Regions from separate parts of the Lysinibacillus sp. FSL K6-0232 genome, predicted to be linked through region 1. Evidence: riboswitches for the same ligand, from Rfam matches in the RefSeq annotation. Region 1 holds a riboswitch; the other holds the start of a gene.

What was found. A riboswitch is a leader RNA that binds a small molecule or an ion and turns the genes downstream of it on or off. The one in region 1 is predicted to bind preQ1.
Region 2: another riboswitch for preQ1. It lies ahead of MHB42_RS02480 (QueT transporter family protein); the one in region 1 lies ahead of queF (preQ(1) synthase).

What each region holds. Positions count from the first base shown of each region.
Region 1 covers NZ_JBBOYW010000001.1:1,653,186-1,664,246, forward strand. Annotated here, with positions in the region: gene tnpC (IS66 family transposase) at 199-1,761, opposite strand; gene tnpB (IS66 family insertion sequence element accessory protein TnpB) at 1,815-2,168, opposite strand; gene MHB42_RS07960 (hypothetical protein) at 2,168-2,359, opposite strand; gene MHB42_RS07965 (hypothetical protein) at 2,476-3,369, shown strand; gene MHB42_RS07970 (glucosaminidase domain-containing protein) at 3,909-4,667, opposite strand; PreQ1 riboswitch class I at 4,950-4,996, shown strand; gene queF (preQ(1) synthase) at 5,087-5,587, shown strand; gene queC (7-cyano-7-deazaguanine synthase QueC) at 5,642-6,307, shown strand; gene MHB42_RS07985 (VUT family protein) at 6,304-6,837, shown strand; gene MHB42_RS07990 (MoxR family ATPase) at 6,976-8,034, shown strand; gene MHB42_RS07995 (DUF2201 family putative metallopeptidase) at 8,038-9,837, shown strand; gene MHB42_RS08000 (ABC transporter ATP-binding protein) at 9,869-10,825, shown strand; gene MHB42_RS08005 (ABC transporter permease/substrate-binding protein) at 10,818-11,061, shown strand, end outside.
Region 2 covers NZ_JBBOYW010000001.1:523,701-534,761, forward strand. Annotated here, with positions in the region: gene MHB42_RS02460 (FtsW/RodA/SpoVE family cell cycle protein) at 1-696, opposite strand, end outside; gene MHB42_RS02465 (HAMP domain-containing methyl-accepting chemotaxis protein) at 937-2,607, shown strand; gene MHB42_RS02470 (L-threonine 3-dehydrogenase) at 2,940-3,893, shown strand; gene trpB (tryptophan synthase subunit beta) at 3,946-5,109, opposite strand; T-box leader at 5,166-5,364, opposite strand; gene MHB42_RS02480 (QueT transporter family protein) at 5,438-5,920, opposite strand; PreQ1 riboswitch class I at 5,928-5,972, opposite strand; gene MHB42_RS02485 (ABC transporter substrate-binding protein) at 6,288-7,307, shown strand; gene MHB42_RS02490 (ABC transporter permease) at 7,394-8,422, shown strand; gene MHB42_RS02495 (ABC transporter ATP-binding protein) at 8,415-9,209, shown strand; gene MHB42_RS02500 (hypothetical protein) at 9,309-9,482, shown strand; gene ilvA (threonine ammonia-lyase IlvA) at 10,372-11,061, opposite strand, start outside.

The sequences.
Region 1 (11,061 bases):
TATCAGGCTTCTACTGCTTTTTATTTTTGACTTTTTATGTATATATAAAATTTCTTCAGATTGTAAAAATCGCTATGGAGATTGAAAAATTATAAAAATTTTCTGGGAGTACCGTAAGCCCGAAATATAAAAAATAGCGCACCTTTACGGTACGCACGACGAATGGCCAACTATCCTAGATTTTTTTCGGATAGTTGGCTATTTTGCACATGTGGCTTGAATATTATCTGACCAAGGCATGTAATTATGTAAAATTTCAGGTTGTTGATGGAACGGTAAATTTGGTAACTCCGTCATCAGCTTCACCAGGTACTGATAAAAATCAATCCCGTTTGCTTTGGCCGTTTCAGCCAAACTTAAACAGATGGCATTCGCATTGGCACCTGCTTCGCTCACAGAGAAAAGCCAGTTTTTTCGGCCAATCACATTTGGGCGAATCGCATTTTCAGCGGGATTATTGTCAATTGCGATGTGGCCGTTTTCAAGAAAGACTTTTAACTCATCCGCTCGGCTCAATGTATATTCCGCTGCTTTCGCAATCGCGTTTTTACCAAAGAAAGGAGAACGGTCTATCCAATCGAAAAATTCAGCTATGATAGGCTTTGCTTCTTGTTGACGAACTCGTACACGTTCTTCCGGTGAAAGGTGTTTAATTTTACGTTCGATGTAAAATAAACGATCGCAATATTCAACGCCTATTCGTCCGTTTTTACTATCAGCTTTCAGCCAATAACGTCGTACGTGCGCCCAACAGTTCGCGAACTGAACATTAGGCAATTGACCATAAGCCGAATAGCCGTCACAAATCACAGTCCCATTGAATCCCGCAAGTAAATTTTCTAATATAGCTCGCCCTCGTGAGAGTGCGCTCTTAAATAAAACGATAATAGGACCTTCACTTTGTACACTACGACATACCCAATTATAGGCGTTCGATTGAGCCGGTTTTCCATCCGAACGTTTAAGTATCTGTGCATATGTTTCATCCACATGCAGCACAGATTTCGCCGTCAATAGTTGCTTCATCAAATCATAAAGCGGCTGAAGCCAATCTTCTGATACACGTATTACCCAATTGGATAAATTCTTATCGTTGGTATGTAGGCCATGTCTCTCCCATTCATTTACCTGACGGTAAAGTGGCAAGTACTGGATAAACTTATCGTAGATAAGCTTTGCTAAAACAGTGGGTCCAGCAATGCTTCTTTGGATAACACCTTGTGGTGCTTTACCACGTTTGATTTGTGCTTTTTGTAGGGCATCTTTTTTACACGCTTTGCACTCATAAGTATGTTCGAAATGTTGTACACGCTTCATCGTCGCTGGAATAAATTTAGCTTCTTCACGTACCATCGTTGAACTGAATTCTACCATTTCACCAAGACAACAATCACAAGCTAAGTTAGCTGGATGATGATGAATTTCTTCAACTTCAATATCCTCACGAAATGAATCATTTCGTTTTTTATTTGTCTTTTTACGAGTAACAGTATAACTAACCGTTTCCGTGCTTTTTTCTTCTGTCTGCTCAGGTTCGCTAAAAGACGGATCGTCTTCAAATAAAGAGCCTTGTCCATCGGGCGCTTGATACTTAGATTTCTCTGATTTAGAGCCATATAAAGCTTTTGTTAATTGGCGAACCTGTTCAGTTAATGCTTCAATTTGTTTGTTTAAACTTTTATTTTGTTCTTTCGTGTAGGATAGTTGTTCTTCCAATAATTGAATTACTTTTTCATTTGAAGCGTTTCCCAAATCATTCACCACGTTTCGTTCAGTATAAGTTGTGGATGATTATACCATTTTTTATACTGCGATTAAAAGATACCTTTTACAGATTTTGCAATTGCCTTTGGCTGTTGTAGGGATAATCCTTCTAATAACCAGCGAAGTTCTTGTTGCGAAAGGTTACGCACTTCATTTTCATCTTTTGGCCATTGTAATTTTCCATTATCTAATCGTTTATAAAGCATAGCGAAGCCATCTCCATCGAAATACAAACATTTATAACGGTCCTTGCTCCATCCAGAAAACAGAAAGATAGAATCACTATACGGATCCAATTCGAAAGAATCTTGAATGAGCGTTGCGAGACCGTCAATGCCTTTACGCATATCAGTCTTACCGCATATTATGTAGATGTTTTGCACGCTCGTAAAATCCTGTTTCATCAACCATTCAGCTCCTTCATAATGGTTTGGATAATGCGCTCATCTACGCCATTAAAGAGGGAAATTTCAGCCGTAGCGGTTTTAATTACACAACTTGGCTCAGTAGTGTATTGGCTAGAATGGAACGAAGAAGTTTCAACTGGAAGAGGGTCGAGTTTGACGGGAACAATGGTTAATTTGTCCGTTGGCATAGGAATGGCACCTCCTTTGAATGATACGTTTATCGTACCGGAGGTGCCAGGTCATTTATATGCGTTATTTGATTACGGGCTTACGTAGAGTATCTAAAAGAAAGGATTGAACTGATGTGAAAAAATTTAATATACTTTGTAGCATTGACGGATGGGTAACCACTAGCAATATGAATAAGATTCAAAGTATTTCTGAGCCTTTAATAATACTTAGAAATTCAGAAACCTATTTTACAGAAGAACTTCCTTGTCAACTAGATACATTTTGTGTGTCTGTAAAAGCTTCTAATTTAGATAAGGCAGAAAAAATGGTATGGGAAAAACTCATGCTTCTAAATGATGAACTCGCTAAAAATTTCCGCAAATATGGAGTATTGAAATTTAGCAGCTATGAAACTGAAGGCGGTATTCTTGATATTGCAAAAGGAACTATTGATATTGAAAAGCTATCTCTACCAGCTGTTATTGAAAAATCGAAATTGTTGCAATTCGGAGAAATGAAAAAATATAGATTAGGCTATGATTATCTTTTTTTACCAAACAATTCATTTCAGTATAAGAGTGATTTAATTGGTGGATTGGGTCTTAATATTATGTTCAAAATTTATTTTGATGGAGAAGAAATTCTTTTTGAAAATGATGAATTGACTGACCAGGAATTTATTTTTGGTTTCAATCAAGAAAATTTAATATCAAAAGAAATAAAACAAGCTTGTTATTTATCTGAACTTCTTATTTGTTCTTATGATCAGAAAGGGGGCTTGACGATTGAACCAAATTTATATTTAATAAATCTGATTAGAATACTAAACAAGGATAGGCGATTTAGTATGGTATGGGAAATTGACTCATATACAAAAGATATTGATAAAAGTATTTTAGAACCTGAATTCATTACTGAAAAGGAATTTAATGATATACTCAATAACAATAAATTATTATTCGATAATATAGATAATAAAGTAGCACAGAGTACATCTTATTTCATAGAAGAGGTTAATGTTATATAAAGTATTTTGCAATTAACACCGTAGTTCACATATGCAATATATATGGACTTTTATAGTGAAAAGATTCGCCAAAGCTAAAGCTGGCGAATCCTTTTTATTTTATGAAATGTCTAACTATTAATGTACATTCAAAGACTTCGCGCATTGTTGTACTAAGTTCCCGTATAGTTTAAGTAGATGTAAAGCTTGTTCTATATCAGTTATGTTATGCCTCCTTTTTAATTGAGTTAATACTCATGATTAATGCTGCAGGTAATTTTAAGTTAGCTTTTCAAAATTTTTTAAAACTCAATCGCTGGTACTAAGTTTGTTAATACCATCTGTTTAGTTTTAATTCTATAACTTACACGCTGCCAAGCAATTTTTAGCCCCAATTTAGCCCCAACTATGAACATTATCCTGCATTATTTTGCAATTATACACCGTAGTTCAAATATGCAATATATCATATGGAATGTTGATACTATGGGATTTCAGTGCTATCTGCTGTTGTACTTTACATAACGTTCATAGTACGAAATGTAATAGTTCAGAAGACCTTAATAATGATAAATATTTAGCTGCTGTCCTGCCTCTAAACGATCTGAACGTAGCTGATTCCATTGTTTAATTGATGTGACTTTAACATTATGAACTTCTGCAATCTGCATTAAGGAGTCACCATCAGCGACCGTAATCGTTTTCTTATCTTTAACAGGGCTATCATATTGCTGGAGGTCGTATTTGGCAATAAGGGCATTTAATTTTTCGTTGTATGATGAATCAGTGGCATAGGAGCCTGTTAGAAATTTTGTTGCCTCTGTGTAGGATGTTGTATTGCTTTTAAAGACGCCAGCATAAAAATTTTCATTCCAAGAAACCCCATTTCGCATTAGCTTTACATAATCTTGCATGGATGCCTCATAGGAAGGGTATTTCCGAAATTCAGCCATCACAGTTGAGAGCTTGCCTGAACCATCATCTTCAACGGTTTCAAGTGTGACAGAGTTGTTTTGATAGTTGCCTTTCATACCAAAAAGATTATAGTTAGGAGCGGAGCCAAGCCCACTTTGACCATGCTGACTTTCCAAAATAGCTTGGGCTATCATCACGGACGCATATAAATCATTTTTAGCACCAAGGTCCCGTGCAGTTTCAGCAATTGTGCCAATAAACTCTTCCACACTTGGACGATCATCAATCACAACAGGCTCTTCGATTTCAGGCTGATTGAATAGCTGTGTGACCATAAAAAATGAAAGACAGATCACAACAACTGTAACGATAAATCCTTTAACAAATTTAACTACATATTTCATAGCACTGCTTGATGTTGAGCGTGACAACATCTCCCTCCCTTCTATTAAAAATTTAGCTATCTCTCATTATTGCAGAGAGTGAAAGAGAAATAAAGTGAAACTACCAATCGGGTTTTTACAGGCTGTTAATACGGGATAAAGGGATGTACGATAGAATTACTCTCATTATTAATAAAACGCTATAACGATGGATTGGTTCCTTTGCTAGTGACAGAGCAGGTGTGCATATTTTGTATTGACGTGTTTCCAAATAGTTGATAGAATTTCGTATGTAAAACTTTCATAACAGAGGTTCATAGCTTATACCCTCTATAAAAAACTATGCATAGGATCATTTTTCCTCTTACATATGATATAGAAAATAGCTGAGCCTCTTTTAAAAGTTTTGTTGTACACAACTTTGAAGGAGGCTTTTTTTGATGTCTAGTCGTACAGAACAAGAAGGTTTAGGAGATTTAACATTGTTAGGCAATCAGCAGGTGAAATATCCAATGCAATATGCGCCAGAAGTGTTGGAGGCTGTGGATAGCTTACATACAGAGCGTGATTATTTTGTGAAATTTAATTGCCCAGAATTTACAAGCTTATGCCCAATTACACAGCAGCCTGATTTTGCGACAATGTATATTTCCTATATTCCAGATAAAAAATTGGTGGAAAGCAAGTCGTTGAAGCTGTACTTATTTAGCTTCCGCAATCATGGCGATTTTCATGAGGATTGTGTGAATATTATTATGAACGATTTAATTCAGCTATTAGACCCTCGCTATATCGAGGTGTGGGGCAAATTTACGCCGCGTGGAGGCATTTCAATTGACCCGTGGTGCAACTATGGTCGTCCTGGGACAAAATATGAAAAAATTGCGGACCATCGCTTAATAAATCACGATTTATATCCAGAGAAAATTGATAATCGTTAAGATAAAGAGGTTTTTAGCAACCCTCTGAAAAAAACTAAGAAAAGAGGCTTTATGATGAAAAAGGAAAAAGCCATCGTTGTATTTAGCGGCGGGCAGGATAGCACAACTTGTTTATTTTGGGCATTGCAGCAATTTGGTGAAGTGGAGGCGGTGACATTTGATTACGGACAAAAGCATCGTTTAGAAATTGACTGTGCCAAAAACATCGCACAACAGCTTGGTGTTAAGCACCATATTTTAGATATGTCATTATTAAATCAGCTTGCGGCTAGCGCATTAACACGTGAGGATATTAACATTGAGGAAGGACAAGATGGTGAGCTGCCATCAACCTTTGTACCGGGGCGCAATTTGCTATTTTTATCCTTCGCAGGTGTACTGGCAAGCCAAGTTGGAGCAAAGCATCTTGTGACGGGTGTTTGTGAAACCGATTTTAGCGGCTATCCTGATTGCCGAGATCAGTTTGTAAAAGCATTCAATGTAACGCTTAATTTAGCGATGGATGAGCCATTTGTTTTACATACGCCATTAATGTGGCTTGACAAAGCACAGGCGTGGGCATTAGCGGATGAGCTTGATGCATTCGACTTTGTGCGAGAGCAAACACTCACTTGCTATAACGGTGTTGTGGCAGATGGCTGTGGAGAATGTCCGGCATGTAAGCTGCGGCAAAACGGGCTACAAAGCTATTTAGCGACGAAAGCGGGGCAAGAAGCATGAGAATTTTTTGTTATTTAGCTTCGATTGTGATTGCTAATGTTGTGACAGCGCGTTTTGCACCGTTGGAAATGGGCATGTTTATCGTGCCGATAGGGACATTTTTTGTTGGAGCAACATTTATATTCCGTGACCTTGTACAAAATAAATATGGACGTAAAAAAACATATTTCTTTATTTTCATTGCATTATTTTTATCCGCTGCTGTATCGTTTTCCTTAGGTGATACATTGATGATTGTGGCAGCATCAGCGCTGTCGTTTATTATTTCTGAAACAGCAGATACTGAAATTTATACACGCTTGAAGCTTCCAATGGCTTGGCGTGTGCTTTACAGCGGTACTGTAGGAGGGCTGCTTGATTCAACGGTTTTCGTTATTGTTGGGCTAAGCCCACTTGGTGCGGGCTTTCTTCCGTGGGCAGCCGTACCTGCAGCAATTGTTGGACAAATCATCGTCAAAACAGCGCTGCAACTAGTTGGTGTATGGGTCATTGTCCAAGGACAGGCATTGCGTGAGAAACGACTGGCTTAAAAAGAGGATGTGTTCAGAGAGAAATTCTGACACATCCTTTTTCCTATTTAGTAAGAGCCAAGTCGGGCACAAGCATGGGTCCATAAAAAATGGTATTATGTACCTTTAAAGTGATCAACTATTGAAAGGAAGTTTGCATTGAATACAATTTTTAGCGTCACACAAAAACAATTATATGATTTTTTATTAAATGTAGCGCCTGTACGACCTGTTTTTATATGGGGAGCACCGGGTATTGGAAAATCAGCAATCGTTGAAAATTTTGCAAGTGAATTAGGCTTGCCATGTGTTTCTTTATTGGGCAGTCAGCTAGCGCCTGAGGATATTATTGGGGTTCCGCAAATTAAGGATGGCCATAGTGTTTTCTGTCCACCGAAAATGATTGCTCGAAATGAGCCTTATTGTCTTTTTTTAGATGAATTAAATGCTTGCTCACAGGAGGTACAAAAGGCATTTTATAGCTTGATTCATGAGCAAAGGATCGGTGAGTTTATTTTACCAGAGGGAACGATTGTCATTGGAGCGGGCAATCGAGCACAGGATAGTGCCATAGTCAAGCCAATGTCCTCTGCATTAATCAATCGCATGGTGCATGTGCAGCTAAGAGCCTCTCATCGAGATTGGCTAGAATGGGCTTATGCACATGAAATTCATCCATATGTGATTGAATATATTCAAATGCGTCCAGATCATTTATGGAGTGAGCCGCCAAAAACCGAGGAGCCCTTCTCCACACCACGCTCGTGGCATATGCTAAGCGATTGCCTCTATGCCTATGGGAAGAGCTTAGGAGAAACAGATATTGATATTTTAGCAAGTAGCTGTTTATCGCCACATACGGCAAGTCAGTTTAAAGCCTTTATCAAACAAATACAAAGCAAATATGATTTAGCAAAAATTATTAATGGTGAACTACGTTGGCCAGATCAGCCTGATGAAAGAGATTTATTGTATTTTATGGCACAATCCTTGCGTGCCCAGCTTATCAAGGAGCTGCCAAATGAACATACAACATTAAAGGCGAATCAACGACAGCTTGCCTTTCGTGCCAAGGATTTAATCAAGGACCTATCAGCCATTAGCTTAGAAATTGCACAAATGGTTGTAGCAGAGCAGAAGGGTGAGGCACTGCCTGCATGGTTTATGCTAGAGGTGATTAGAGATTTACCACGTTTGGTCGCTAAAAAGGATGGGTAATAGATGGCGAAAAAAAGGAAAGCTGCACAGCAGGAACATAAAAATAGTAAAAATATTGCGCTTGGACATGCCATTGTAGCTGAGCATCCACTATTTGCGGCGCTTTGTCATGCCGTTTATTTGCAATATGAAAGTATGCCGCAAAAAGATTGGGCTTACGTGACAAGCACAGGCATGATTAGTGTCAATCAGGATCAAAAAGGACAGCCAAATGAATGGGCCTATGTGATTGCCCATTGCTTATTGCATCTTGGCTTATCCCATCATCAGCCGAAAGAACAGCCTGAATTATGGAATATTGCCTGTGATTGCTATATTACAAAATTTTTAGCAGAGCTAAAATTTGGGCAAGCACCGAAGGAGATGAATGAGCCGCTTTTTGAATCCTTTAGCTCTGAGGAGAAATTATATGAAAAATTGCTGCGCGAAGGTGTACCAGAGCATTTAAAGGGCTATAGTACAATGCCAGGGCAAACAGATTTTATCACTACAGCACGAGGCAATGATTATTTTTACAGTGGTTATCGTAGTAATTATCCGATCCTATTTGCTGAGGGCTTATCAAAGGCTGTACAAAGCGCGATTCGTGTAGCAGGAGGTGTAGATAGCACACTAGCAGGCTCAATGATTATTACGCAGGCAGAGCGTGCAAGGGCTTGGTTTATGAGCTCCTATCCATTGTTTGGCGCACTAGCCGCAGATTTTACGATTATTGAAGACCCACTTATTTGTACACGAATGGATATTTCGGTTGCAGCGATTGCAGTTGATACAAAGGAAATTTACATTAATGCTTCTGTACCGATGACGGATGAGGAAATGAGGTTTCTGATCGCCCATGAATTGCTGCATGCTGGGCTTAGTCATACTACACGCAGACAAGGGCGTGATGCATATTTATGGAATGTTGCCTGTGATTATGTCATTAATGGCTGGCTTATGGATATGAAAATTGGGGAGATGCCAGCAATTGGGGGACTCTATGACCCTGCGTTAAAGGGCTTATCAGCGGAATCCATTTATGATCGAATTGTCACTGATATAAGAATGTATCGTAAGCTGCGAACGTTTCGAGGGCAGGGTACTGTGGATATAATGGAAACAAAGCCACCTGATTTCTGGGAAGGGCAAAGAGGAATGGATTTGGATGCATTTTATAGACGAGCGCTAAGTCAAGGGCTGAGCTATCATATGGCACAGGATAGGGGCTATTTGCCACAGGGGCTTGTGGAGGAAATTCGCAGTCTTGCACAGCCACCAATTGCATGGGATGTGGAATTAGCGCGCTGGTTTGATCGTATGTTTCAGCCGATTGACAAGGTGAGAACATATGCACGACCAAGCAGAAGACAAGCATCAACGCCTGATATTGCACGCCCAAGATGGATATATCAAAGCGGCGAGGCAGATGGACGTACATTTGCGGTCATTATTGATACATCAGGCTCAATGGATCGTTTACTGTTAGGCAAGGCACTTGGTACGATTGCCAGCTATAGTATAGCAAGAGATGTACCCCTTGTACGTGTTATTTTTTGTGATGCTGTTGCCTATGATGCGGGCTATATAGCGCCTGAGGAATTGCTGACAAAGGTCAAGGTAAGGGGAAGGGGCGGCACGGTATTACAGCCTGGTATCCAGCTAATTGAAGCGGCACAGGATTTCCCAAAGGACGGTCCTATTCTTATTATTACAGATGGGCAATGTGATCGCCTGACCATTAAACGGGCACATGCCTTTGTGCTACCACAAGGAGCTAAACTACCATTTGTACCAAAGGGCGAGGTCTTTAGAATGAAATAATGGCAGCGCATAGTGAGGAAGGAGCGCATCAATGATTAAATTTGACAATGTTTCTAAAAGCTATAGTCGTGATCATACGGCTGTTAAAGCATTGAATGTAGAAATTAACAAGGGCGAATTTTTTGTGATTATCGGTCCAAGCGGCTGTGGTAAAACGACTTTATTAAAGATGATTAACCGATTAATCCCTGTCACAGAGGGAACAATTTGGCTTCAGCAGCAAAAAATTAGCGATTACAATATTCATGAATTGCGCTGGCGCATTGGCTATGTTTTACAGCAAATCGCTCTTTTTCCGCATATGACGATTGCAGAAAATATTGCCATTGTGCCTGAATTAAAAAAATGGTCGAAGGCGACAATTGACAAACGGGTGGATGAATTACTCGCAATGGTTGGGCTAGAGCCAGCTAGCTACCGCCAGCGCAAGCCAAAGGAGCTTTCTGGCGGTGAGCAGCAACGGGTTGGGGTTGTTCGTGCTTTAGCGGCTGACCCTGATATTATTTTAATGGATGAGCCCTTTAGTGCATTGGACCCGATTAGCCGTACAAAGCTACAGGATGATTTGCTGGAAATGCAGCGTACCATTCAAAAAACAATTGTCTTTGTGTCCCATGATATGCAGGAGGCACTTAAATTAGGGGATCGGCTTTGTTTGATGAAGGATGGCGAAATTGTGCAAATTGGCACACCTCACGAGATTATCCAAAATCCTGCCAATGACTTTGTGCGGCAATTTATAGGAATTAAAGACGATATGGCTAATATCTTTGATATCCAAGCAGTGATGCAGCCAATCGTTAGCTCACAGCCATTAAATGCTATGGTTTTGGCGGATGCTTCATTGGCAACCATTCTTGAACAGCTTGCACAGCATGATGAGTTAGCTGTGGAAAAGGATGGGGAACGTATTGGACGTATTACACGAGCATCTATGCTGCAATATTTAGCTAAGGATTATGGAGAAAGAGGTGCTGCTGATGACTAATTTACTAGAAGTGTTTGATGAACGTAAAGGTCAGCTAATGGCAGCATTGCTTGAGCATATAGAAATTTCCTTTATCGCGCTATTTTTTGCAGTGCTAATTGCCATTCCTCTAGGCATTTATTTAACCAATAAAAGGAAGATTGCTGAAAGTATTATTGGTATTAGTGCCGTCTTGCAAACAATTCCTTCGCTTGCCTTACTTGGTCTATTGATTCCGTTATTTGGCATTGGGAAGG
Region 2 (11,061 bases), 1.1 Mb from region 1:
AATACGAGAAACCTGATGTCCAGATAGGGCTCCTAAAATTTTCTCCGTAAAAAATTCATTAAATCTTATATAAAGTACAATAACTGTACTGAGCATTACTACGGGAATAGCAGTAAAAATAACAAGTAGCTTCCGTTGAATACCTGAAAAGAATATCATTGGTAAAATCATTGCCATATAGAGCATCACCATTCCTGTATCAGGCTGCCGATAGACAAGAAATGTGGGAGGAAGGACAATCAATCCGATTTTTACTAATAGCCATAGGTCTGCTAAATAGGAGGGGCGTGTATTTTTCTCTTGATGCGCAATAATCACCTTACTAACGACAATTAAAAAAGCAAATTTTAAAAATTCAGAGGGCTGTAGCGAGCCTAAAAACGGTATTTGATACCATGATTTAGCCTGATTAATTGTTCGGGCTATACTTTCAGGGGCAATAATTAGCCCAGCAGTAAGTGCGACAATCAATCCATAAAACGGCCAACCAATCTTCTTTAGCTGTTCAATATCAAGTAAGGATATGGCGAACATCATTGCAAACCCAATGCTATAAAATATAAATTGCTTTATGATAAAAGAGCTTGCGTATTGCTCAAAATTGGTACTGCTTGAATAGACAAAAAGGCAGCTAATACCACCAAGTAGAAGAAGCGCCGCAACTAAGCTTCCATCCAATCTTTTCAATTGCGTCAAATATAACACCTCCTATATACACTAATAGTATAAACGGTGGCAATGTGTGGAAGGTTGCGAATATTAGTAGCTGAATACCAATAAATTAAAAAATATGGCACTGCTTGATGTTAGAGTAAATGACCTAGATGATGGGTATAAGTTCTTAATTCTTTGCGTAGTCTTTACAAAAATATAACACTGGCTTTATATATCCAGACTATGATTAGTGGTGAGAGTTGGAGAAGGAGCCGAAAAATCATGCATTTGTTTCGTTTTATAAAGGTAAAGGACAAATTAGTGATACTGATGATTGTTTGTGTGTTATCGAATATTTTGATAGGTATATTTAGCGTTGATTATTTAAGGAAAATGTCATGGCATGCAAGTGAGAGCTATACACAAGGGCTTATTCCAATGGGATGGCTTAATGAGCTAGAGGAGTCACAGCGTCAATTAGATTGGATGGTCGATTCACAGGGGGCCTATCAAGAAGTGGTGGCTATTTTGAAAAATATGGATCAGCCTTTAGAGCGTTTAGCAAGCCAAGATATAGATAAAAAAATGAGCCATCAAATTAAAAAGTATAAATCTTTACTAGCACAGCAGGAAGAATTAATGAAAGACTATCAGCAACTTCATAAAGATGAGCATGAACAATTTTATACACAGTCATTTTTACCAATTAGTCAAGAGAGCCATACATTACTAGAAGAAACACAGAACTATTTAGTTCAACGAGCAAAAACACAACAACAAACATATCAAAGGGATGTGCAGTTTGGGTATTGGCTATTAGGTGGAGTATGTGTAACGGTCGCGCTACTAGTCATTATTATTGGTTTAATTGCAACAAAGGCTGTGAATGTACCAACACGTCAATTGAAGGCATTGTTAAAACGGGCTGAACAAGGCGATTTCACAGCAAATGCAAGCTATGTTGCCCATGATGAGCTTGGAGAAGTTGCAATGTCTTACAATCAAATGACAACAGAGGTAAAACGCTTGCTACATACAGTAACAGATAGTGCTTATGAAGTGGAGAAAATGACAGGGAAATTACAGGACTCCTCAGAGCAATCATCCACAACAACTATTAAGATAGCAAAGGATGTACAATCAATATCAGATTCTACAGCCGCCTCTACAAGCAAATTGGCATCTAATACAGCTTCTTTAGAGGAAGTTTTAAATGATGTTCAAGTTATTTTAGAGAAAGTTCAGGTGGTTGAAAGCTTTGCATACAAAACAGCTCAAGATGCAGAAAGCGGCACGGATATTGTACAAGCAAACTTAACGCAAATGCAGGTAATTAAGCAGGCAGTTGAAAAATCCAATACAGCTATATCGAATCTCGTTGAACGAGCCTCCTCGATTGATCAAATGATAGAAGTAATAGAAAAAATAACAGCGCAAACAAATTTATTAGCATTAAATGCATCTATTGAGGCTGCTAGAGCAGGGGAGCATGGCAAAGGCTTTGCAGTTGTAGCAAATGAAGTACGCAAGCTGGCAGAGCAAACAGTCCAGTCCACACAAACAATTACAGCCGTTGTACAAAACATTCATGTAGATTCAAATTATGCAGTGCAAATGATGGCAGGTGTGCTAGCAGCTACTGAAAAGGGGGTTGCTGTAACAGGACAAACAGCATCAAGCTTTGCGCAAATTTTAGAAAAAGTACATACAATTAAGCCTTATATAATGGAAGTATCTAGCACTGTTCAGGAGATTGCCCATCATACCAAAACGGTTAGTGAGGATGCGGTAATGCTAACATCATTATCCAATACAAATGCGCAGTCAACAAAGCATGTTGCTGCCTTAACAGCCGAGCAGTTAACAGCCCAGCAGCAATTCCATAATTATATTAAAGAACTGCGTAAAGTTTCAAAAGTATTACAACTAGCAGTAAAGCGATTTTCAATATAAACCCTTAGGTGAAAAGAAATTTTCTTTGTAAAGAGCTGCAAAGAAGATTTCTTTTTTTCGTGCAAATTTTGTTAATAAAATATATATATTTGTCCTTTTGAAGTGTACAATTGTATTTTGGAGCTTTTTGTAGCACAAGATTTTTAAGTATTCATATACTAGATGATAAGGGATTGTGTGTTCTTTTTATAGATATTAATAATATAATGGTTGTATTTTCAAAACGAACACATTATAATTGATTTCAATAGAATTGTTATTAAATCAATGTTTATGGATATATTTTTGTGCTTGTGGAAAGTACATTTGTTCATATGTGGAGGTTTTGAGAAATGAAAAAAATTATGGTTACTGGAGCACTTGGTCAAATTGGTTCTGAACTTGTAGAAAAACTTCGTAGTATTTATGGAGAGGACAATGTGCTTGCTACAGATATTCGAAAGCTTGAATATACTAAGGGACCATTTGAAGTATTGGATGTGACAGATGGACAAAGAATGCATGATTTAGCAAAGGGCTTTGGTGCAGATACGATGATGCATCTAGCGGCATTATTATCCGCTACTGCTGAGCGTAATCCGTTATTAGCTTGGAACTTAAATATGGGTGGATTAATGAATGCTTTAGAGGTATCGCGCGAGCTAAATATGCAATTTTTCACGCCAAGCTCAATAGGTGCATTTGGTCCATCTACACCAAAGGAAAATACACCACAAGATACACTGCAACGACCAACAACAATGTATGGGGTCAATAAAGTAGCAGGTGAATTATTATGTGATTATTATTTTAATCGTTTTGGTGTAGATACACGCGGGGTACGCTTCCCTGGCTTAATTTCTTATGTAACACCTCCAGGTGGCGGGACAACGGATTATGCGGTAGAAATTTTCTATGAAGCCATTGAACAAGGTAAATATACATCTTATATTCAAGAGGGCACGTATATGGATATGATGTATATGCCAGATGCATTGCAGGCGATTGTAGATTTAATGGAGGCAGATGGCAGCAAATTAGTTCATCGCAATGCATTTAATATTACAGCGATGAGCTTTGAACCGTCACAGCTAGCTGCAGAAATTAAAAAGCATTTACCACATTTTACAATGGGGTATGATGTTGATCCAGTACGTCAAGCTATTGCAGATAGCTGGCCAAATTCTTTAAATATCGAAGCAGCTCAAAATGAGTGGAGCTTTAAAGCAGAGTATGATTTAGCTAGAATGACTGCAGATATGCTAGAAAAACTAAAAATTAAACTGCATAAAAAAGCCATTTCATAATTTGGATAAAAAAGAGCGATTTCCTTTAACGGGAAGTCGCTCTGTTCTATAGTTATTGATTTAACATATGGAAAACTTGCTCCACATCTTTATCGCCACGACCTGAAATATTAATAATAATACTTTCTTCAGAAGATAAAGTTGGGGCTAGTTTTAGTGCATGCGCTACAGCATGCGAGCTTTCAAGAGCAGGGATGATCCCCTCAACCTTTGAAAGCACCTGAAATGCCTCTAGCACTTCCTCATTCGAAACAGTAACATATTCAGCACGTCCAATTGTTTTTAAATGGCTATGCTCAGGTCCTGCACCTGGATAATCTAAGCCAGCAGCAATTGAATAGGTTGGTAGCGGATTACCTTCGCTATCCTGCAACACTAAGCATTTAAAGCCGTGCAGTGTACCTGGTGTTCCTTCATTTAATGTAGCCGCTTTATCTGGCTCTATACCGATAAGACGAACAGCTTCATCTGCAATATACTCAGCAAATGAACCAATTGCATTACTGCCACCGCCAACACAAGCAAGTACAGCTGTTGGTAGTTTACCTTCCTTTTCTAAAATTTGCTCGCGACTTTCCCGACTAATCACCGATTGGAAATGCTTCACCATTGAAGGGAAGGGATGTGGCCCAACCGCAGAGCCTAGTAAATAGAAGGTTGTCTTATAGTTTTCTACTAAATCTGCGAATGCTTCATCTACCGCATCTTTTAGTCGCCCTTGCCCTTTATCGACAGCCACAACCTTTGCACCAAGCAGCTCCATCCGAAACACATTTAACGCTTGACGTTTTGTATCCTCTAGCCCCATATAGATCGTGCAATCCATGCCAAACATAGCACAAGCTGTAGCTGTTGCTACACCGTGCTGACCAGCGCCTGTTTCGGCAATTACACGGTTTGCCCCCATACGCTTTGCTAATAAAATTTGTCCTAATACATTGTTGATTTTATGTGAGCCTGTATGATTTAGGTCTTCCCGCTTTAAATAAATTTTTGCGCCACCTAATTGCTTTGTTAAATTTTCTGCAAAATAAAGAGGGGATTTACGCCCTACATATTCGCGGAAATAATAATCTAGCTCTTGCTTAAAATCACTATCATCTTTAAATTTCTGGAAGTTCTCATCTAAAATATTTAAGACATGCTGAAGCTCCTCTGGTACAAAGCTTCCACCGAATTCACCAAAATATCCTGCCTTTTCTGTTACTGTACTCATCTTTACTCGACTCCTCTACACTTTTTTCCATAAAAAAAGTCACTCCAATCCCTTATTCAAAGGACGAGTAACCGTGGTGCCACCTTTATTCGCAATTTTTTGCGCGCTTTTACTCCGATAACGGGGAGTGATTCGGCCTTGCATTTAATAAGGCTGCTCTGAAGTCCATTCACAAGTTTGTACTACTGGTTTGCACCGTCCACCAGCTCTCTTAAAGTAACAATGCTTGCTACTATTCTTCTTCCTCGCATTTAGTTTAGAAAGAATTGTAGAGTATATTCAGAATAGTGTCAAGCCAAAAAAAGACGAATCTACAAAGACTCGTCTGTTAAATCAAATGTTCGAAATGAAGGCGTTTATTTAAAATATACATAATCGGGGCTCCAACGGCTAGCACAACAAACTCGCCTGCTGCAACAGTTAGCCAAGTCCAGAAGAATGGAAGCTCTAAAGCTAGATTCAGCTCAAAGGCAATAATAAACATTGTGCATGTAAATAACAATGTATTGATAATTAAACGTGCCCATATATTTTTAACAAATTTACAGATTACAATAAACAGTCCAAGTGTAATGATAGAATGACCAACACCAAAGACTAAATCGTAAACGCCAAGCGGTGAGAACAGATTGGAAATAAATACACCAATAATGATTCCTACGGCAAAGCGTGGATTAAAGGCTACTAAATGGTTAAAAATCTCTGATATGCGGAACTGTACCTCTGTAAAGCCAAACGGCGCAACAAGCATTGTGACAGCAATATATAATGCCGCAATAATACCACTTGCTGCTAAAAATTTTATCTTCATAATGCATTTCTCCTTAGTTTTTTTTCGTGGGAGGTTCTCGAACCACGGTGCTTTTACACAAACTAATATTTTAGTATAAATACCTATAGAAAGTCAAATATATGTTCTTTAATTATCTATTGTCGCAAAATTGTCATAAAAAATTTTTAGGAGATAAAAAAGGTCAACAATTATTAAAAATAGCGCAATTTAGCAGTTTAAAGCGACAAATTGATAGAAAAACTAAAATATTTTGTCAAATTTAAAAGTCAGAACATTCATAATGTTATTGACGAAGCTTAGTAATTAACGATAATATAGCGATACATTCACACTTTGTTTAGATAAAGTGTGATAGATATTTGAGAGATAGTCGGGGGGATTATTTGTGAAAAGCAATATGAAAAAGTTTTCATTCCTATTGTTTGGATTAGTTTTACTATTAGCTGCATGTGGCAATGGTGGCTCTGGTTCATCTGATTCAAGTGGAGATGAAAAAAATAACGCAAGTGAAAGTGAGAAAGCAGCAGAAACAACATATAAAATCGGGATTACACAAATTGTAGAGCATCCATCATTAAATGCTGCAACAGAAGGTTTTAAAAAGGCGATTGATGATGCCGGCTTAAAGGTTGAGTACGATGCACAAATTGCACAAGGTGATAATAGCCTTAACTCTACTATTGCAAACAATTTAGTAGGAGCAGATGTTGATTTAATTTTTGCAAACTCTACACCTTCTGCTCAAGCAGCAGCAACAGCTACAAGTGATATTCCAATTATTTTTACATCTGTTACAGATGCTATTGGCGCAGAGCTAATTGAATCAATGGAGAAGCCAGGGAAAAATGTGACAGGTACAATTGATTTACATCCTGAAACAATTGCTAAAACAGTAGCATTCTTCAAAGAGCTTGGCGCGGAAAAAGTAGGTATGGTTTACAATGCTGGTGAACAAAACTCTGTTGCACAAGTAACGGAAGTGAAAAAGGTGATGGATGAGCAAGGCTTAACAGTAGAAGAAGCATCAGCAGCTACTTCAGCGGATGTTAAGCAGGCTACAGAATCGTTAATTGGTAAAGTAGATGCTTTCTATATTATTACAGATAACACAGTTGTTTCTGCTTTAGAATCTGTTATTGATGTTGCTAATACAAATAAATTACCGCTGATTGTAGGAGAATTAGACTCTGTTGCACGTGGTGGCTTAGCTGCTTATGGCTTTGAATATTTCGATATTGGCTATGAAGCAGGACAAATGGCTGTGAAAATTTTGAAGGGTGAAGCAACACCTGCTGATACACCTGCACAATATCCACAAAACTTAAAGCTATTAATTAATAAAAAAGTAGCGGATGACCTAGGTATCGAAATTCAAGATTCTTGGGGTGCGGAAATTTTAGAATAAGTAAAAAGCAAAGCGGAGGAAACTTCTCCGCTTTATCTTCATTTAACAACAGGATGAATACAAGAAATTTAGGAGATGATTCAACAATGTTTTTAGCATTATTTGGCGCAGTGGAGCAAGGAATCATCTATGCAATTATGGCACTTGGTGTATATTTAACGTTTCGAGTGTTAGATTTTCCAGACTTAACCGTTGATGGAAGCTTTGTAACAGGGGCGGCTACAGCAGCAACAATGGTTCTGCTTGGCTACCATCCCGTCTTAGCAACTTTGGTGGCAATTGTTGCTGGATTTATTGCTGGATGTATGACAGGAATTCTTCACACAAAAGGGAAGATTAACCCGCTATTATCAGGGATTTTAATGATGATTGCTTTATATTCTATTAACCTACGAATTATGGGGTTAACTGCAGAAAATACGATAGGTCGTCCGAATATTCCATTGTTAAATTCAGAAACAATATTTTCTAAGTTTCAAGCATTTTGGAGTAACTTAGGCATCGACACTGCTCTTAATAATTTATTAACAAGCATTGGTCTTCAAAAAGTACCAGCTACATGGAGCGTAATGATCATCGTATTACTCATTACAATTGTTATTAAGTTATTAGCAGATTGGTTCTTAAAAACAGAGGTCGGGCTAGCTATCCGAGCAACTGGTGATAATAAGCGAATGATTCGCAGCTTCTCAGCAAATACAGATACACTTATTATTTTAGGGCTAGGACTTTCCAATGCACTTGTCGCATTTTCTGGAGCTTTAATCGCACAATATTCAAAGTTCTCAGATGTTAGTATGGGGATTGGTATGATTGTTATTGGTCTTGCATCTGTTATTATTGGGGAAGCTATTTTTGGCACAAAGACAATTATCCGCACAACGTTTGCTGTAATTGCAGGTGCTATTATTTACCGTATTATTTTAGCACTAGCATTGCGTGTAGATTTCCTTGATTCAGGAGATATGAAGTTAATTACAGCGATTATCGTTATTTTAGCGCTTATTTTACCGCAGTTTATTAATAAGGGCAAAGAGCGTAAGCGGAAAGCTAAACGTGCGGCAGAGCTTGCACAGGTTAAGGCAGTAGAGCAGGGAGGGAAAGGCCTTGCTTAAATTACATGGCATTAATAAAGTTTTTAACGAAGGAACACCTGATGAAAAAATTGCACTTGCAGAGATTAATCTACATTTACAGCCAGGTGATTTTGTCACAATTATTGGTAGTAATGGTGCAGGGAAATCAACAATGATGAATATGATTTCAGGAGCCTTAACACCTGATTTTGGTACAGTATCCATTGATGGCAATGATGTAACAGGTTTACCTGAATATAAGCGCTCGCAATATATTGGTCGTGTCTTTCAAGACCCAATGGCAGGTACAGCACCGACGATGACGATTGAGGAGAATTTAGCACTGGCATACTCTCGCAATAAGAATAGAGGAATACGTAGAGGTGTAGATAAAAAGCGTCGAGAATTTTTTAAAGAGTCTTTGGAGATGCTTGGCTTAAACCTTGAAAATCGTTTGTCAGCAAAGGTAGGCTTGCTATCAGGCGGTGAGCGTCAAGCATTGTCGTTGTTAATGGCAACATTCACGAAGCCATCTATTTTATTGCTGGATGAGCATACAGCGGCACTTGATCCATCTCGTGCAGAGTTAATTACTCGCATTACAAAGTATTTAGTCGACAAAGATCAGCTAACGACATTAATGGTAACGCATAATATGCAACAAGCATTAGATTTAGGCAATCGTTTGATTATGATGGATAAAGGTCAAATTATTTTGGAAGTTGAAGAAGACCGTAAGCATACATTAACCATTCCTGATTTAATGGCTGAATTTGAGCGCATTCGTGGCGAAAAAATGAATTCAGACCGTGCTTTACTAGGTTAAATAAAACAGGCGAGGAGCAATTGATCTGCCCCGTAAAAGTTAGACATCCATCTAACTTTTACGGGGTTTTTAATATTTTGGCTGCTAAATAAAGGGGGATTGGGCGATAATCGAGCAGAAGCTGCTGTTAAGCATGCAATTGGGGAAGGAGGTGAAATGATGTTTGTGAAACAGCGAGAGAAGTCTTGTAAGCTGTTGGTCTTAGAAGCACTTGAAAGAAGATTGCCAAAGAATCATGCTAGCTATGAGTATTTTCAGGAAATGCTAAGATGAGCAAGAGCTGGCTATGCAGGAAAACAGCGCGTTGATCAAGTGTGGCAGGAGATGAATCTACAGTAGCCTTATGTTTTACTACATGACATGGAGTTTCAATCCATCTATCAAATGGATACTTTGTTTTTAACACAAAATTGTATCTTAGTAATGAAGATTAAAAACATTGTTGGTCGTGTTGAGTATATGAAGGACAAACATCAATTTATTTGAATACATGTTGATGGGAAAATAGATGGCCTTCGAAATCCTTTTGATCAGGTAAAGCGACATGCTCAATTTTTACACAAGCTTTTATACGAGCAAGGCTGCGTTATGCCTATTAAGTATTTAGTTGTTGCTGCAAACCCAAATATGGTGATGTCCTCTAGCCTATTCTCGCAGCCTATTTTGCATATGAGTGGTTTACTTGAGAAAATAGAATAATTGCTCAAGCAATCTGCTCATATCTATTTGAGTGAACATGAATTGGGTGAACTTGCAGCCTATCTATTGAGGATGCATAAGCCTTCTACATGGAACCCTGCTATTGCTAGGCATGAATTAAAGAAGGGGGCATTATGCTCACATTGTCAAAAAAATTGATAAACAATCATTTTTAACAGCATTACAAGAGTATCGTTTATTACATGGAAATGAAATATCAAATATACAATTTTGCGATGTTTTTAATAGCTCATCTAGCAAGACAGCATATTATTTTTTACAGAAGCTAAAATTTGAAATAGTGGGAAGCAATAAACATAGAAAATATATTATACCTGCACATAAGCAAGCTATCGTAGCGATCAGATAGTGTGGCTTATTAGTTGGGTGATAAAACTAATAAGTTAGGCGATAAACGCAAAAATAAAAAGCCTCACCTGTTTGAGAAGTGAGACTTTTCATTTTAAACTAGTAAGCCAAATAGTTGAATGTCGTTGTTAACTTCTTTGTATTTGAAGCCGAATTCGTCCATTCGAGCAAGTAAGCCTTCATAATCCTCACGATTGCCGAGCTCGATACCAACTAGGGCAGGACCGCTTTCCTTATTGTTTTTCTTTGTATACTCAAACGTTGTAATATCATCGTTTGGTCCAAGCACGCTTGTTAGGAATTGGCGAAGTGCCCCTGCACGCTGAGGGAAGCTAACAATAAAGTAGTATAATAAACCTTCGTGAATTAAAGATTTTTCTTTAATTTCCTGCATACGGCCAATATCATTATTACCACCGCTAATAATGACAACAACAGATTTTCCTTTAATTTCCTTTTTGTAAAAATCGAGTGCTGCTACTGATAATGCCCCAGCAGGCTCAGCAATAATTGCATGCTTATTATATAAATCTAAAATCGTTGTACAGACTTTTCCTTCAGGGACAAGCACAATATCGTCTAAATAACGACGACAAACATTGTATGTGTGATGCCCAACGCATTTTACAGCAGCCCCATCAACAAACTTATCAATCCAGTCAAGTGCTACTGCGCCGCCTTCTGCAAAAGCAGCCTGCATACTGCCAGCCCCAGCAGGCTCTACGCCAACAATTTTACTAGTAGGAGAAAGGTTTTTCACATAGGCAGAAACACCTGACATTAA